DNA from 2 places in the Lysinibacillus sp. NPDC056232 genome. Region 2 is predicted to be linked to the other one. Evidence: riboswitches for the same ligand, from Rfam matches in the RefSeq annotation. Region 2 holds a riboswitch; the other holds the start of a gene.

Region 1 (8,323 bases), on a different contig from region 2:
ATTAATAGCGGTACGATAATAAGAAGTATAGAAAATAGCTCACGTGCCGTCACAAAAACAATAATGACTGCTCCAATAAATAATAATGGACCACGTACAAAAATACGCAATGTCATCATAAACGCGCGCTGAACACTTTCCACATCACTCGTTAAAATCGTAATAAGCTTCCCTGTAGTAAAAGCATCACGTTCCTTTGCCGAATACGTCATCATTTTTTCATAAAGTGACTGACGAACATCTGATGCAAAATGGATAGCTGCCTTTGAACTATAATAGGAACAGCCTACCCCACCAACTAGTCCGAATACCGCACTCACTAGCATCCAGACGAACATTTTCAGCACATACGGATTGTCGCCATTGGCAATACCCGTATCAATCATATGCTGCATAATCGTCGGCTGAAGTAAATCCATCGTTACCTCTAGTACCATTAATAATGGTGCAATCAAGGTAAAAAATTTATAGGGCCCTAAATACGCTCCTAACTGTTTAATTGCCTGCATTCTTTCGTCTCCGTTCCATTTAAATCACATTCGCTCTTAATTATAACTGAAAATCATTCTCAAGTGGTAATTAATTTTCGGGTCTCGTAATATTTGGGACATGATTGATTATTTATGTAGGTTTTGGTAACTTTAGCTGTTGTTCAAGCTAAAAAATACACCTCAATGTTATTTCAACATCGAGGTGTATTTAGTATTACAAATCATCAAATCCGTTATCTTCTACATTGACCTTCACATATTGGCGAGAACGCTGCTCGAAGAAATCTGTTTTTCCTAAGTCAACATCCTCATACGCTTTTACCCACTTCAATGGATTTTTGCGATAGCCTTCAAATGGACGCTCTACGCCAAGCTGATTACAGCGTACGTTTGCATAGAAGTGTACATAATCATGCACATCTTCCACATCGAGGCCTTCAACTTTATTGCCAATCACTTCATTGGCCCAATCGATTTCTAGTTGGACGGCTTCACGGAAGATTTCCTGTACACGAGCTGCTCGTTCTGGTGTATCGTATTCAGGATATTCCTCTAGTAGCTCCTGATAAATTTTCACAAATAAATCGACATGTAGCTGTTCATCGCGATTAATATAATTAATCATCGTCGACGAGGCCACCATTTTTTGATTGCGTGCTAAATGATAGAAGAACGCGAAGCCAGAATAGAAGAATAAACCTTCCAAAATCACATCATAGACAATCGCTTCTAGCATATTTTCAACAGTTGGCTCCTCTGAAAATGCATGGTAGCCCTTAATAACGAACTCATTACGTCGCTCTAACACTGGCTCTGTACGCCAAAAATCAAACGTACGATCCTGCTCGTCTTTGTTGACAATACTTGATAGCACGTAGGAATAAGAGTGATTATGGATCACCTCTTGTTGCGCTAAAATAATCATTAGTGCATTTAAACTTGAATCTGTTAAATAATCCGCTACTTTCCCTGCAAAATCAGTTTGCACACTGTCTAATAGTGCTAGTAAGCCAATGATTTTTAAAAAGGATTCTTGTTCATCTGCTGATAGCTGTGGAAACTGTTTGACATCATTGCTCATATTAATTTCAAACGGTGTCCAGAAGTTCCCTAGCATTTTTTTATACTTTGGATATGCCCAGCTAAAACGCACATCATCCCAGTTTAAAATGTTAGAAGAACGTCCGTTGACAATTCCTGTTGAACGGTTTGGTGCTTCTTTATCCATAATTTGTCGTTTTGTAATTGTTGTCATTGTTAACTTCCTCCTAGCTCGCGCAAGACTCACATTCTAGCAATTCTACAGACGTTGAGCGCACATAATAGGTCGTTTTCACACCGCTCGCCCAAGCATTCATATGCAATGCTAGTAAATCTTTTGCCTTAATCGTATTTTGAACGTATAAATTAAGTGAAATGCCTTGGTCGATATGACGTGCTCGTGCAGCATTTTGCTTGATTGTCCAATTTTGATCGATGAAATAAGCAGATTTATAATACCAAGTCGTCACAGGTGATAGATCTGGTACTGTTACTGGAATTTTGTAATCCTTCTTCTCCTCTGAATAACTCTTTTGGAAGATCGGATCAATCGTAGCCGTACTGCCCGCTAAAATGGATGTTGATGAGTTAGGTGCAACTGCCATTACATAGCCGTTACGCATACCTTTTTCAGCAACCGCGGCGCGTAACGCGTTCCATTTATTGCTGTCATAGCCCCGTTTGTCAAAATACGCACCCGTATGCCAATCCGAGCCTTCAAATAATGGGTAGGCCCCTTTTTCACATGCCAAATTGTTCGAAGCACGAATCGTTAAATAAGCAATTTCCTCATATAGCTTGTCCGCAAATTCTACAGCTTCCTCAGACTCCCATTGAATTTCTTTCAAAGCTAATAAATGGTGCCAGCCAAATGTGCCAAGCCCAATACCACGGTAACGTAAGTTCGTACGCTCTGCTTGTTTTACTGGAATTGTATTGAGAGCGATAACGTTATCTAGCATACGTACTTGAACCGGGATCAATCGTTCTAGAACACCAGCCGGAACTGCTCGGCCTAAATTGATAGATGATAAGTTACATACAACGAAATCTCCAGGTTTGCGACGTGTTACGATAACGTCATCTTCTAGGGTAATAGATTCGAATTCAGTAGCTGACATGTTTTGGAATATTTCTGTCCTTTTCTTCAACTAGGTTCGCTAAACCTAATCCGTTCTCTTATGAACTGCTGTATATCACTATACAGAGGAGACTATATCATCATCCTCAGCTCTACCTGTAGGATGCTCCGCTTTTCCCTTTATGAATTATCCCATTTTATAGGGCCTCGCTTGAGGGGTACTCTACTCGCTTCTTCACTCATATTTTTCAATGAGCTATGCTTTCGATAGTCGTTAGGCTTTTACTTTTGATTAATATATTTAAATCAAAAGATTTAGCACGGTGGGTTATCACATTGTGACTTTCCCCGTTTAACGGAGTTTTCGACAACCATTTCTGATTGAAGGTGCTACTATTAACACAAATTACTTGAGTAAACCATCCCTTCATGCTTATTCGGATTCATGCGATTGACTTCATCTCGATAGAACATAAACGGTACGCCTGTTTCAAGCTGTGAGCGCATAATACGCTTCATAATATCAATGGCTGGAACGACTTCACGACTTAACAATGGATTCGCGATACATTCCTCATATTTAGTACGGAAAGAACCGTCACCCTTTTTCTCATCGTAGTAATCCTCTAGTGAAAAGCCCATAACTTCTCGCACTTCATGTGGGTCAAATAAATGCCATTCCCCGCGCTCTTCTACCGTTTCCATAAATAAATCCGGTAAGCATAGCCCTGTGAAAATATCATGAGCACGTAAACGCTCATCCCCATTGTTTAAGCGTAAATCTAAAAACGTAAAGACGTCTTTATGCCAAACATCTAGATAGACAGCAATAGCTCCTTGTCGTTGACCTAGCTGATCGACTGAAACCGCCGTATTATTAAGTTGTTTAATCCATGGTAAAACACCACTTGATGCACCTTTAAAGCCTTTAATCGATGAGCCTCGGCTACGAATTTTGCCCATATAAACACCAATACCACCGCCGTACTTCGATAATGTTGCGACATCTGTATTCGTATCATAAATACTTTGTAAACTATCATCTACTGTATCGATAAAGCAGCTAGATAACTGACCATGCGTTTTACCTGCATTCGATAATGTTGGTGTGGCAACAGTCATATATAAATTACTCATTGCCCAGTAAGATTCATGTACTTTTTCTAAACGATTTTCTGTCTCATCCTGCATAAGAGTCATTGCAATGACCATCCATCGTTCCTGCGGTAGCTCCACTGGTGTTTTCGTGTAATCACGGACTACATAGCGGTCCATTAATGTTTTTAAACCAATATACGTAAACAACTCATCACGACTTGATTCTAGATAAGAAGCGAGTTCCTGAAGCTCCTGCTCACTATACTTTGTTGTTAAACTTTCATGATACAAACCAGCTTCTGTATAGTCTGCTAAATGTTCTGGGAAAACCTTATAAACATCTTTCACTGAGACACCACGACGCGTTGCAAATTGATCATATAGTTTTTCTAAATAAATTTGAGCTGCGACAAATGTCCAGTATGGCTCCTCCTCATCAATTAAGCTAAGCGTTTGTAAAATCATCGCATCCGCCCATGCTTCAAATGTGGCATTGTCGTTTTTTCGTAGCCAACGATCCGATAACCTTACAAAACTTTCAAGTTCATCCTCCGTATAACTTTTCTTGAGCTTAGCAATTTGCTGTTCGATTTGAATTGTCATGTATACATTCTCTCCCTTTCTTTCTCCAGCAACACAAAAAGCGATCACGCAACATCTATCGGTTACGTGATCGCTGTAAAATCGGAAATGGAAATGAAGGACATGCACACTAAGAAGTGGACAAATCTCTCGCCTCCACTTCTCAATCCCCGAAGAATGTGTTGCTGTCTTGAACAACTCGGCAGGTCTCCTGGCTCATGCTTCCTCCAAATGATGGCCTTCCCGTTCTTCACAGTGGCTAGTCATCATTTGTCAGCACTTACAGTTGCGGGGACAGCTTCGGCCTAAGATGACTCTTTTCCGAATTCCCTTTTAAACCACATTGGTACCGCTCGTCCAAATACTATATATAGTGTTTTAACTCCTAAACAAATCTAACATATTGTGTTTATTGTTGCAATAGGCGTTTTGCCCCTTGCAAGTTATAATGTGCTACTTTTTCTCGAAGCAAGCCCAATTACAATGCAGTTTTACGTAGTTTTTCAAAATTTCCAGGAAAATATTTTTGTGCTAGCTGCTCTTTTTCTAGCTGTATTCCTAGCAAAACTACTGCACATGGACCAGCCGTTTTCTCAACATCTAATGAACTTTTGACTTGTTGCTCGCCAAAAAGTCGGGTAAATTCTGCTTGCAGACCTTTTGATCCAACTGGCCAGACTTGCTGCACGATTCCCTCTTTCCACGCTTGAAAAATAGGTTGTAGCTGTGCGACATTTTCAGGCTGTGCAAGGATTTCATTGCCTACAAGCGGCATCCCATATGTGTACCAACTTAGCTGCTCATACTTAGTTACTGTGCGTTTCTGCTGCTCACCAAGCATCGTTATAGACAAACCTGATTGTAAAGTCGGCATATTGGACTCTGTGCTACCGTCTATTGGCGGACAAATAAGACTCACCTCATCAAAAACCTGCTGAATGCCTGCAATATAACGAGACCATGCAGCATCCCCTGAAAAATTAGCAAGTAAAATATGTCTTGGTAAAGCATTTGCAGCAAGCTGCTCTAAAAAAGTAACACGCGCCGTTAAGTATGCCGTTAGTTTGTCTGGGGCAGACACAACATCTTGTGGTTTTTCGCCAATTGCTGCGGCATTATCTGTTGTAGCAAACAGCTCACCTATTTTTATTGCATTTCTCAATGTACTCGACCTTCCTTACGCACAAACACCTTAGAGAGAATTGGCATCACAATTGCAACGATCACCAGATTTACGAGTGTTGCCAATGGAAGACTAGTCAGTGACGCCCAGTAAAATGCCGGACTAATGATAAAGTAAAATGGTAAAGGTGCCACAACGCCATTTAATATAAGTGCCACAGGCCATTTCCAGAAATGCATTCCTTTTTTATGCATTACCCCAAAGATCCATACAACAATAAACATTTCTACCGCGATAATAATATGTAGTGGCCCTAGAGGGAAGCCAGTAGTTAAGGCTGAGATAAAATGCCCAATGACTCCCGCAACCCCAGCTAATACTGGAGATAAAAATACAACGCTCAACAATGCAGGTGCAGAATCAAGCGCTGCAGTTGAAATAAATGTTGGAATTTTAATGACTGCACCCACTGCACAAATTGCTGCTACCATGGCAGTGAGCGTCAATTTCATTAATCTTTGTCGATCCATCCTATTTCCTCTTTCCTATAATATTTGGCTATACATTATAACTTGTGGTTGATTTCCGTTCCGGCTGGGTGCTTTGTTGTTGCTGTCGCTTCGCTTTCGCACAGATAAAACAATTGCTGTCGCTTCGCTTTCGCACAGAGCAAAGCTTCCTGGGGGCGTCCGATGAGCCGCTTCACTCGTTTTGCTCGCTCCAGGGTCTCGGGCCAACACGAGGTTGGTCACGAAGGCGTTATCACAGGACGTGATGGTTTTAGCCTTCGTTCCTCTATAGCTGATTCCCAAGGAGTCACCCAGCCTCCACTCCAATCAACTTATATACATAGCGTAGGTTTTAACAATCATCAACCCAAACATTTTTAATGAAAAGCCTTCTAAATTTTTCAAATCTATATCATTTGATTTGTTCCCCAATGCCGTACCAAATGCGTACGACTTGTTCGGCTTCAGCAAATAATGCCTGGTACAAACGCCCACATGTATCACGCAACAATCGTGCCTGTTTTTCCATTGGAACAACGCCACGTCCCATATCGGTCACTATTATATACAAAGCACAATTTTCTTCAAGTGTCTTTAGTCTTGTCAAAATATTTCTGACAAGGGGCTCATCATCCTCAAGATCTTGTGTTACGAGCCACTTCTCTATGTTTTTAATAACTAGTACATCACAGGTTGGAGTGCTATCAGGTAGAGTGCCATCCACTAGCTCAACGTTTTGACCTGCAAGTAATTTCATAACATAGTCGGTTTTTCCACTATAGGCTCCTCCGATAAAGACATGCATCTTGCTCCCTCCTCCCAAGCCTTTCTTGTAAACGTTAAAGAAAACATTTTATCATGCGGTGTTTGATAGGACCAAAAAGGTTGCTCAGTCGGTGCAAAGGCTACGAGAAGTGCTCGAATTACGCCACCATGGACAACGAGATGATAAACATCCTCCCCTTTTGGTAATACTGTGAACCCTTCCTTAACACGTGCACAAAAGACATCAAAGCCTTCTCCCCTTGGAGGCGGTGACTGTACAGGATCATCTAACCATGCACAATAACGACGATTGGATTGTAAGTCCTCATATGTGAGCCCTTCAAAATCTCCGAAATTCGACTCTCGAAATCTCCTATCAGACACGTATGTTGCATTCGGAAAATAATGGGCAGCTGTTTCCCTACAGCGCAGTAAATCACTACCATACACCTTCGTGACATCTTGATCTACAATAGTAAGTAAAGATGCATCAGCTAATGAAGAATCTGTCCAGCCGATATAACGCTTCTCCAAATTTTCCTTTGTTGGTGCATGTCTCATTAAGTGCACAGTAACAACGTCACCCACAGTACAACCTCCATTCCTTCAATTGATGCCCCGAGTAAATCTCCCGAAACACCACCAAAGTTGCGCACAGTAAATTGCCGAAAGACTAAAAAGGCAATCGCTAATACAGCCATCAACACGAATGGAACCAGTGTGAAGCCCGTTACAAACAACAAGCTACTGTATGCTACAACTAATGTTAAAAACATAAAGCAAATAAGTAAACCCGGCTTAATATGTGTTTTAAAAAAGTAGGCAAGCCCCTTTTCCTTTGAGCACTTGAGTGACATAAAATAAAAGCTCATACCTACTCGTGTACATAACGGAATAAACACAAGCATCCACAGTGCTAACTTATGCTGTACGAATAATTCGTGAAGTATGACAAATTTACCAAGGACTAAAAATAGCACTGAAAGCACACCAAATGCACCAACACGTGGATCATCTAAAATTTCAAGCCGCTTCTCACGATCTCGGTAGGAAAAATACGCATCCCCCATATCAATAAAACCGTCTAAATGTAAACCACCAGTAAATAAGGCAAATAATGCGATAATCACAAAAGAAAGCAAGACCTCACTGCTTGCCGTCCATTCCGTTAAACCATAGATCACCGCTGCCACTACGGTACCCATGAGTGCCCCTATCCACGGTAAAAAGGCGAACATCCCTGTAATCGTTGCCTTCGTTAAAGGAATTTCTTTATGTACCGGCAAAACTGTAAAAAATTGAAATGCAAGTTGTATGCTATGCCAGAAATTTTTCATCGTCTTGCCACCTTCTTTTTATTTTCAAAGCGTCATTCATTATTTCCATTTCTTTACGACACCATAGTTTATTTCATACGCCTCATCTGCTATGGACACGAACCATTGATGTAATTCCCCAAGGATTTGTCGGTATAATTCTACTTCCTCGTTCGTATATGGAGGCTCATCGAATAATTCGTTCGAGACGATAAAAAACGTCACTCTTTTCTCAAGTAACGTCCTTACCGCCTTTTTTAAAACCTCAAGCTTCTTTTCTAAACAGCCGGGCTGCTCCACACATGGAGTTCCTGTGT
Region 2 (8,323 bases):
ACCTGCTAGTGCCAGGCGCGTTTGTTTATGAGTTAGCTGATGGAATACTTCTATAGCATCGCCCACAGCGTAAATAGAAGGATCGGATGTTACATAATTAGCATCAACTTGAATGCCGCCGAGTTCACCTATTGCCAGTCCGGCTTCATTCGCTAAAGAGGTTTCGGGACGAACGCCGATAGCTAATACGACAGCCTGTGCTTTCAATTGTTTACCGGAACTCAATTTTACATAATCTGCTGTAACCTTAGCTAGACCATCATTGACGATGACATTAATTCCTTTATCCATCATTTCTTTGTGTAATATTTGTGCCATATCATAATCAAAGGGCATCATGATTTGTTGACTAAATTCAACGAGTGAGACATTAAAACCGGCAAGCTGTAAATTTTCTGCAACCTCGACACCTATAAATCCGCCACCGATGACAGCAATATCCTGTATGTCATCGCTCTGGATATAACGATTTAAACGGTCTATATCCACGACATTACGAACAGTAAAAACGTGTGAAGAATGAACGCCATCCAAGTTTGGAACAATTGGACCCGCACCAGGAGATAACACTAACGTATCGTAGCTTTCTGCATACTCAGTGCCGGTAGTTAAATCCTTTACAGTAATGCTTTTTTCTTTTCGATTAATATGTAAAACTTCTTGATTAACACGAGCTTTAATTTTGTATTTTGATTGAAAGGCTTGTGGTGTCATTAAGATTAATTTGTCGCTGTTATCAACAATTCCACTTAGGTGAAATGGTAAAGAGCAATTTGAGAATGAAACGTTCGGTCCTTTTTCAAACATTATAATCTCAGCCTGTTCATCGAGGCGACGAATACGCGCAGCGGTCGAGGCACCACCTGCGACACCACCAACTACTAAAAATTTTTTACTCATGTGTAAGCACATCCTTTTCTTGTAGTATACATACAGGGGTATGTTGTGTATAAATCAAAAGTTTTCTGGCGTTAACAATGAATAAAATTGTGGATAACTATTGATTTAAATAGATGATATACCCTGTTAGGTATTTTATCAACAAAAATTACTGATTAAAAATCGTTGTAAGTGGATAAATACTAAAAAAGTAAACAAATAGACAAAATTTTGGGGATAAACCTAGGAGTAAAAGAAATTAAGTACCCAGATTTGGTTATCACTAAAATTGGGGATGACAGTCGGGACGGAAATGAACCCGCGTTAGGATGATGAGCCTTAGATTTGTTATACTAGCAATATTAGGAAGTAGCATCGGAGGTGACGCTGTTGATTTTTTTGAAATTTTTAATCCAAATCATTGTTGTATCAGGGCTTATTTATTTTGTCAGTGGTCGATTAATTGGTTCAAACATTAATTTTATGCGTAGGGTTCTTTCTGTAGTCATTAGTGTGACGCTAACGTCCTTTGTTTATTGGTATACCTATTTACGCCATACAGATTTTTTATATGAACCGATGATGCAAACCGTGACAGAGGTCAGTACACTTATTTGGATTGGTAGCATGCTACTCATTTCGATGCTGCTCTATCTTGTTTTTGAGCTTTTCGATTCAAGTGGTATTACAGCTAGAGATGGTCGAAATGGGAAAAAGAATTTATTCTTGCGTATTCGTAGCTACTGGCGACAACAAAAGCGCTTACGTCAGGTGTTTAAAATAGCTGTAACAAATGGCGTTGTTCAAACAATCAAATACGCAAGACAACGAGAAAATGAAAAGGAGCTTGCCGTTGCTTTAAGGGTAACTTTGGAGCAATGTGGTGGGATATTTATTAAATTTGGTCAGGTACTTTCTACACGTAAGGAACTATTTTCGCCTACCTTTATTGACGAGTTAGAGAGGCTACAGGATAGTGTGAAGCCTCTACCGTCAGAGCAGGTAACGCAAATTTTAGAAGATTCACTTCCGAAGCCTTTGAATGAAATTTTTGCAAGCTTTCAAATGGAACCTATTGCGGCAGCATCTATTGGACAAGTTCATAAGGCACGATTGAAAAATTTTGACGAAGTCGTGGTGAAGATACTGCGTCCAGAAGTGAAGGGATTCATGCGAGACGATCTTGAAATTTTAGAGGAATTTGCTAATTGGCTTTCTAATAAATCTACATGGGCTGAGTCACTTGGTTTTCGAGAGCTTGCTAAAGGATTTGCAGATGGGTTACGCGAGGAAATTCATTTAGATATTGAGGCTCGTAATACATTGCAGGTGACAAATGCTCTTGCCAAAAGCGAATATAAGGTGAGGATTCCTAAAATCTATACAGAATATTATAATGAAAATGTTATTGTCATGGAATATGTACGGGGGAAAAGTGTTGCTAATGCTGCTGCTGAATTTAACCGAGTAGAATGTGATCGTAAGCTGTTTGCGCGGACTGTTTTATATTCCTTCTTTGAGCAGATGCTTCTTTCAGGTATCTTTCATGCAGATCCGCATCCAGGAAATATTCATATTGATGAGACGGATGGCACACCGATACTGCTTGATTTTGGAGCTGTTGGCCGTTTGGGAGCTACTCAACAAGAGGGCTTAAAGCTATTTTTAATGGGGATTCAGCTAAATGATTCAAGTATTTTATATGACGGCTTAACACTATTGGTTGAAAATGCTGATCATGCAGACCGTGCAAAGATGGAGCAAGCCATTGATCAAATTCTCTTGAAAATCTCTTACGTGGATCGGATTCCAACAGAGGAATTGATACATGCGTTATTTACAGTTGTTCGTGATTTCGGTCTTGCTTTCTATCCCGCAGTAGGTTTAGCGCTGCGTTCCTTAGTAACATTGGATGGCACATTACGGGTAATTGACCCAAGATTTGATATTTTTACAGAAGCGAAAGATTTTTCATCCGCATATATGCGAGCATCCTTCCTGAAGCCATTTAAAGAACCGATGGCAACAAAGGAACGTTTACAAGAAGAATTATCTATGCTTATTCCGACATTGCGCAAAATGCCAAGACGAGTTGACCAACTTATTCAACGGATAGAGAGTGGGAAAATTATCTTACATCACGATGTTTTTTCGGATGAGGATAATGCTCGTTTTATTACCAATCTGTTTTCCCGTTTCGTCTTGCTCCTCGTTGGTATTACCTTTGGCATTATTTCTGTAGCACTTTTAGCAATCTCACAATTTATTCATGACACGTACGCTGTTTACTTAAATACAGCCGCATACTTAGGATTATTTTTGTGTGCCATTCTTTTAGTACGTCTTTCTATCCAAGCGTTGCGTTCTATGAAGCAATAGAAGCGCTTGTTTATGGATACACATTATTTATAGGTAGGGGAAATGTTCCCTTACCTTTTTTTATATTAAAAATGTTCTCTAGAAATATTACAAAAACATTACAAAACAAAGAGTGGGTCTGTTGGTAAAGTAGTTATAATCGTTGATATGTAGAATAAAACGTAATTTTGTAGAATTTATTAGAATTTACATGAATATTACAAGAATGTTGCGAGTTTTACTAAACCATTAAAAAGGCGCGAAATAGTATAAAAGTTATGCTAATAGTGCTAGACTTTAAAAGGCTAATAAAATATAAGATTAAATAAAAGAATCGTTCCAATGATTACATTAAAATTCTAAGGACGAAATTGACTAGTGAAGGGGAAGAATAACGTGGGTAAGCGCAATAAATGGCGTAAGTCGATGGTGCTAGCATTAGCACTAGCTGGCGGCTTATTATTTAATACAGTTCAACCAACCGTAGTGCACGCAGAAGAAACATCTCAACAAATGATGGATAAGAAAGCTAAAATAGATACAGAGGTTAAAAAGCTACAAGAAGAATTAACTAAACTACAAAAAGAGATCGATGAAAAAGTAAAAGTATTTAACAAAGTACAAGCAGATATTAAAGAAGTTGATGCAAATATTGTAGATACTAAAAAACGTATTGAGCAACGTTCAGCGATTTTAAGTGATCGTATGGCTGCATACCAAGCTCAAGATAATACTGTGGGCATTTATTTAAATGCTGTTCTTGAATCAAAAAGCTTTGCAGATTTAATGGACCGTGTCGTAGCGGTAAAAACATTAATGGATGCTGACCAAGAATTAGTAGATCAACAAGAAGCGGATAAGGCTAACTTAGAGAAACAAAAAGCAACATTAGATGAAAAACAAAAAGAGCTTCAAAAGCAATTCCAAGAGCTTCAACAAAAGGAAAGCGAAATGGAAGTAAAAAAAGCTGAAAATGAAGCGAAATCTCTTGCATTAAAGGCACAAATTGCAACGAAGCAAGAAGAAGAGCGTTTAGAAGCAGAACGTAAAGCAGCAGAGGAAGAGGCAGCTCGTTTACGTGCACTTCAAGCAGCTACTCCAGTTGTACAAGCAACAAACAACAATAATAACAATAACAGTGACACTAACACTAACACTAACGATAATAGCAACAGCAATAGCAACGCTAACAATAGTAGCAAAGCTAACAATGTAAAATCACCACAAAAAGTCGTTGTTGGTTCTGGATCAGGCACTGCATCTTCAGGTGATGCTATTTCAACTGCGAAGCAATTCCTGGGTCGTAGCTATGTTTGGGGCGGTAGTAACCCATCGACAGGATTCGACTGTTCTGGTCTTGTGCAATGGTCTTACAAACAAGCAGGCGTATCTTTACCACGTACAGCATCACAACAATATTTAGCAACACAACGTATTTCAGCAAGCGAAGCACGTGTAGGCGACCTAGTATTCTTCAGCTATGGTTCAGGTATAGCGCATGTAGGTATTTACTTAGGAAACAACACGATGATTGATGCTCAAAATAAAGGTGTTGTCATTGAATCACTTGATTGGTGGAATCAATATCTAGTAGGCTTCGGTCGTATTTAATAAGCCTTACTATTATATAGACGATTTAAATTAGCAAAAAGGTTATCTTTGTAAAAGAAATTACAAAGATAGCCTTTTTTATTATTTGACGGTATTGGAGATTAACCTTAAAAACCATCTGATTAAAATATAGCTAAGATCCTATGAGTAAACCTATCAGGCAAACAGATGTGGTTATCCATTAATTTAGGCTCGACTACTCGACCAATAATGAGTAAAATAACTTCTAAGATGAATAAATTTACATAAGTAGATATATTTACTACTATAGTCCCGGTTACAAAAATGATAGTGGAGCCGAGAAAAGCAATTACATCAATTATTCATATTATGATTGTCATCGTTATTGCGTATTTTACTTGTATTAAATCGAAGGCTAATAAGTGTGTGATACCTCCAATAAAAAAAGCTAACAAGTAAAGTATGTCTTCATACAGCTAAAAGAAAGGATTCCTTGCATATTGAACCTCACTTCTGATAATTTTGAAATATACAATTAGGGATCTTGCTTTGAAATTATAATTATTTGAGACTTTTATTTTGTAGTAGCAAAGTAACGAATGATGGGAAATGAGAAAACACTTACAAGTGCATTATTTTTTTTCGTTCTGAAACAATAAAGGTAGGGATGAATCATGGAAAAAGAGATTTTGCAACTTTTTAGTAATTTAACAGAGCGTGACCGTGATATTCAATACAAATCATACGAAGAATTATTGAAAATTATGCAGGAACCAGTTGATTGGACATATTCAGTTTGGGAACAACTTGTTCAGACACTTACATACAAAAATGGCCATGTGCGTGCAAGTGCTGCACAATTTTTATGCGCATTGGCAGCAAAAAGTGATCCTGAAGAAAGAGTATTAGAGGACTTCTTAAAGGTTTGGGCAGTAACGTATGATGAAGAAACAGTAACTGCGAGGCATACTTTACAGGCAATTTGGAAAATAGGCTTAGCAGGGCAGGTACAAAGAGATTTAGTCGTATCATATTTGGCTAAAAGGTATCAAACATGTTTAGACGAAAAGCATCCGACATTAATACGCTATGATATTATTGTATCCTTTAAAAAGCTATTCGATGCAACGAATGACCCAAAACTACTAGACATTGCACAGCGTTTAATTGAGGAAGAGAAAGATGTTAAATCCAAAAAGAAATATAAGACTGCCATCCGGTAAAAGTTATTTGGCTAATTTTCCGCAAATTCTCTCGTTAAGAGATCGTTTTTATAACGTATTAAAAAATAAAATGCTTTACTCTATGAAGCATAACAAATATCTGCACGAGCAGGATGAATACCCATGAGGGCAGTGAATATATCCGTGTGCATAAGGTAATACCTGCATGATTTTTATCCATCGTCATTTGTTTATTCTAAATTCCACAGCTATTTTTTCCTATCAATCTATGTTAAACTGCATTACAAGTGAATAATTCTTGCAGAATAAGGGTGCTGAACTATAGCATAATCGGGAATTCGGTGAAAAACCGAAGCTGTTTCCGCAACTGTAAGTACAGGAATCATAAAGATATACCACTGTCGAATTATTCGATGGGAAGGTTTTTTATGACTCACAACGTGATTGAATGAACTGTACAAGCCAGGAGACCGACCTTTGTTTGAACGTATAGATAACTCTTCGGAAGCTAGGAGAATATGCGGCAAATACATAGGCTATGTCGTATCTAGGCGACACTATTTATGTTATTTTTCGTTGTTTCCATAGAAGTGGGAACAACGTTTTTTTTATGTACACTTATAATTCACCTAATGTAAGCCGAGGTGTTAATAAAGTAAGAATTTTTCACGAAGGAAAGCGGGGACTTAGATTTGAAAAAAGATGCACGTTATTCTTGTTATCCATTTATGCGTGAAAAGGCATCGACAGTAGATTTTGAAATTCGAACGGATAGCCTAACAACACATATTGGTGTAGCAATGGCGGCGGTGAAAAAAGAAACGGTAGAGGTAGTAGCAGATGATTTGCTAGCCATTTTGCCAATGGCTTACCATGTAAATGGCTCAGTCCGAGGTAAATTAGCAGTAACCGAAGATGATTTGACTTGGCTAAGTGATCGCTATGATTTCTATGTTAGTCATGTTAAGGATGAAATACAAAACTTTGTATTACCTCAAGGAACAGAGGCGTCTACTGCATTACATTTATGCCGTAGTGAAGCGAAAAAATCTTATCGCGTTTTGCACAAAGTGTCTGAAGAACGCGAAGTACCAGCTATTCTCTTTGATTATTTAGGATTGCTAGCCAATGTATTGTTTGTAATGGCTGTCTATATGAATCAGATTGCTGGTATTGCTGAAATACCGTTTATTAGTAAGTCATACCCGATGAAAAAGAAAAAGGAGAATCAATGAAATGAAGAAAATGTTTAAGCTACAATGGCTTTCTGTGCTGATGCTGGCCCTCGTATTAGTTGGCTGTGGGGCGAAAGAAGATACGAATAAAGAGACTGCTTCTAAAGAAGATCAACAAGTTGAGAAAACTAGTTATAAAGTTAAGGATGACCGTGGCGTAGAAGTAGAGTTTGCTGCAGTACCTAAAACTATTGTTTCCTTACAACCGAGTAATACAGAAATTTTATTTGCTCTAGGTGTTGGCGATAATATCGTTGGTGCAACAGAATTTGATACGTACCCAGAAGAAGCACAAAAAATTGAGCGCGTTTCTAATTCTACAATATTCAATAGTGAGCGTATTTTAGCCCTAAAGCCAGATGTTGTTATTGCCTATACAACAGGAGGCGATGAAGAAAATTTAAATGCTTTAAAAGGTCTCGAAGATGCGGGTATTAAAGTATTTGCCATTCAATCAGCTAAATCATTTGATGATGTCTATGGGGATATCGAACAAATCGCAACAGTTATGGGAATCAAAGATAAAGGCGACAAGTTAAATGCAGATATTAAAGCTAAAATTGTTGAAGTCCAAGAAAAAGTTAAAGATGTGAAAAAACAAAAAAATATCTACTTAGAGATTAGTCCAAAGCCAGTCATCTATACAGCTGGTTCTGATACATTCCAACAAGAGATTTTAAATGCTGCACATGTGAACAACGTTTTTGCTGACCTTGAAAGCTGGGCACAGGTATCTGAGGAAGATGTCATTGCGAAAAATCCAGAAGTCATTTTAACAACAGTAGACAATGTGAAAAACTCAGCGGAAGAAATTCTTTCTCGTGATGGATGGAATTCAATCACGGCCATTCAAAATAAAGCTGTTTACTATATTGATACTGATATTTCAAACCGTCCAGGTCCACGTATTGGTGAAGCTGTTGAGTTAATAGCAAAAGCGGTATATCCTGAGTCATTTAAATAGTTTATATCGAAAAATAGTATTTTGGAGCTGTCCTTTATCAAGGGCAGCTTTTTTTATGGATAAGAAGGAGACTTACTACGCTTGGATGAAAAAGTAATCGGGAAAGGTGGATAACTGCTCCGCTTGTGTGG

The links. Region 2 has a riboswitch for cobalamin ahead of ACFCYJ_RS06740 (hypothetical protein). Riboswitches for the same ligand answer to the same signal wherever they lie in the genome.
Region 1: another riboswitch for cobalamin. It lies ahead of ACFCYJ_RS12570 (ribonucleotide reductase N-terminal alpha domain-containing protein); the one in region 2 lies ahead of ACFCYJ_RS06740 (hypothetical protein).

The regions. Positions count from the first base shown of each region.
Region 1 covers NZ_JBHJTF010000014.1:45,142-53,464, reverse strand. Annotated here, with positions in the region: gene ACFCYJ_RS12585 (ABC transporter ATP-binding protein) at 1-509, opposite strand, end outside; gene ACFCYJ_RS12580 (ribonucleotide-diphosphate reductase subunit beta) at 706-1,746, opposite strand; partial or broken gene ACFCYJ_RS12575 (ribonucleoside-diphosphate reductase subunit alpha) at 1,760-2,671, opposite strand; partial or broken gene ACFCYJ_RS12570 (ribonucleotide reductase N-terminal alpha domain-containing protein) at 3,013-4,314, opposite strand; cobalamin riboswitch at 4,477-4,662, opposite strand; gene ACFCYJ_RS12565 (hypothetical protein) at 4,772-5,455, opposite strand; gene ACFCYJ_RS12560 (ECF transporter S component) at 5,452-5,946, opposite strand; gene ACFCYJ_RS12555 (hypothetical protein) at 5,982-6,122, opposite strand; gene ACFCYJ_RS12550 (hypothetical protein) at 6,109-6,306, shown strand; gene ACFCYJ_RS12545 (bifunctional adenosylcobinamide kinase/adenosylcobinamide-phosphate guanylyltransferase) at 6,338-6,730, opposite strand; gene ACFCYJ_RS12540 (histidine phosphatase family protein) at 6,679-7,278, opposite strand; gene cobS (adenosylcobinamide-GDP ribazoletransferase) at 7,251-8,027, opposite strand; gene ACFCYJ_RS12530 (bifunctional adenosylcobinamide kinase/adenosylcobinamide-phosphate guanylyltransferase) at 8,067-8,323, opposite strand, start outside.
Region 2 covers NZ_JBHJTF010000006.1:63,311-71,633, forward strand. Annotated here, with positions in the region: gene ACFCYJ_RS06720 (FAD-dependent oxidoreductase) at 1-900, opposite strand, end outside; gene ACFCYJ_RS06725 (ABC1 kinase family protein) at 1,270-3,258, shown strand; gene ACFCYJ_RS06730 (C40 family peptidase) at 3,616-4,848, shown strand; gene ACFCYJ_RS06735 (hypothetical protein) at 5,484-6,032, shown strand; cobalamin riboswitch at 6,285-6,486, shown strand; gene ACFCYJ_RS06740 (hypothetical protein) at 6,686-7,228, shown strand; gene ACFCYJ_RS06745 (helical backbone metal receptor) at 7,230-8,192, shown strand.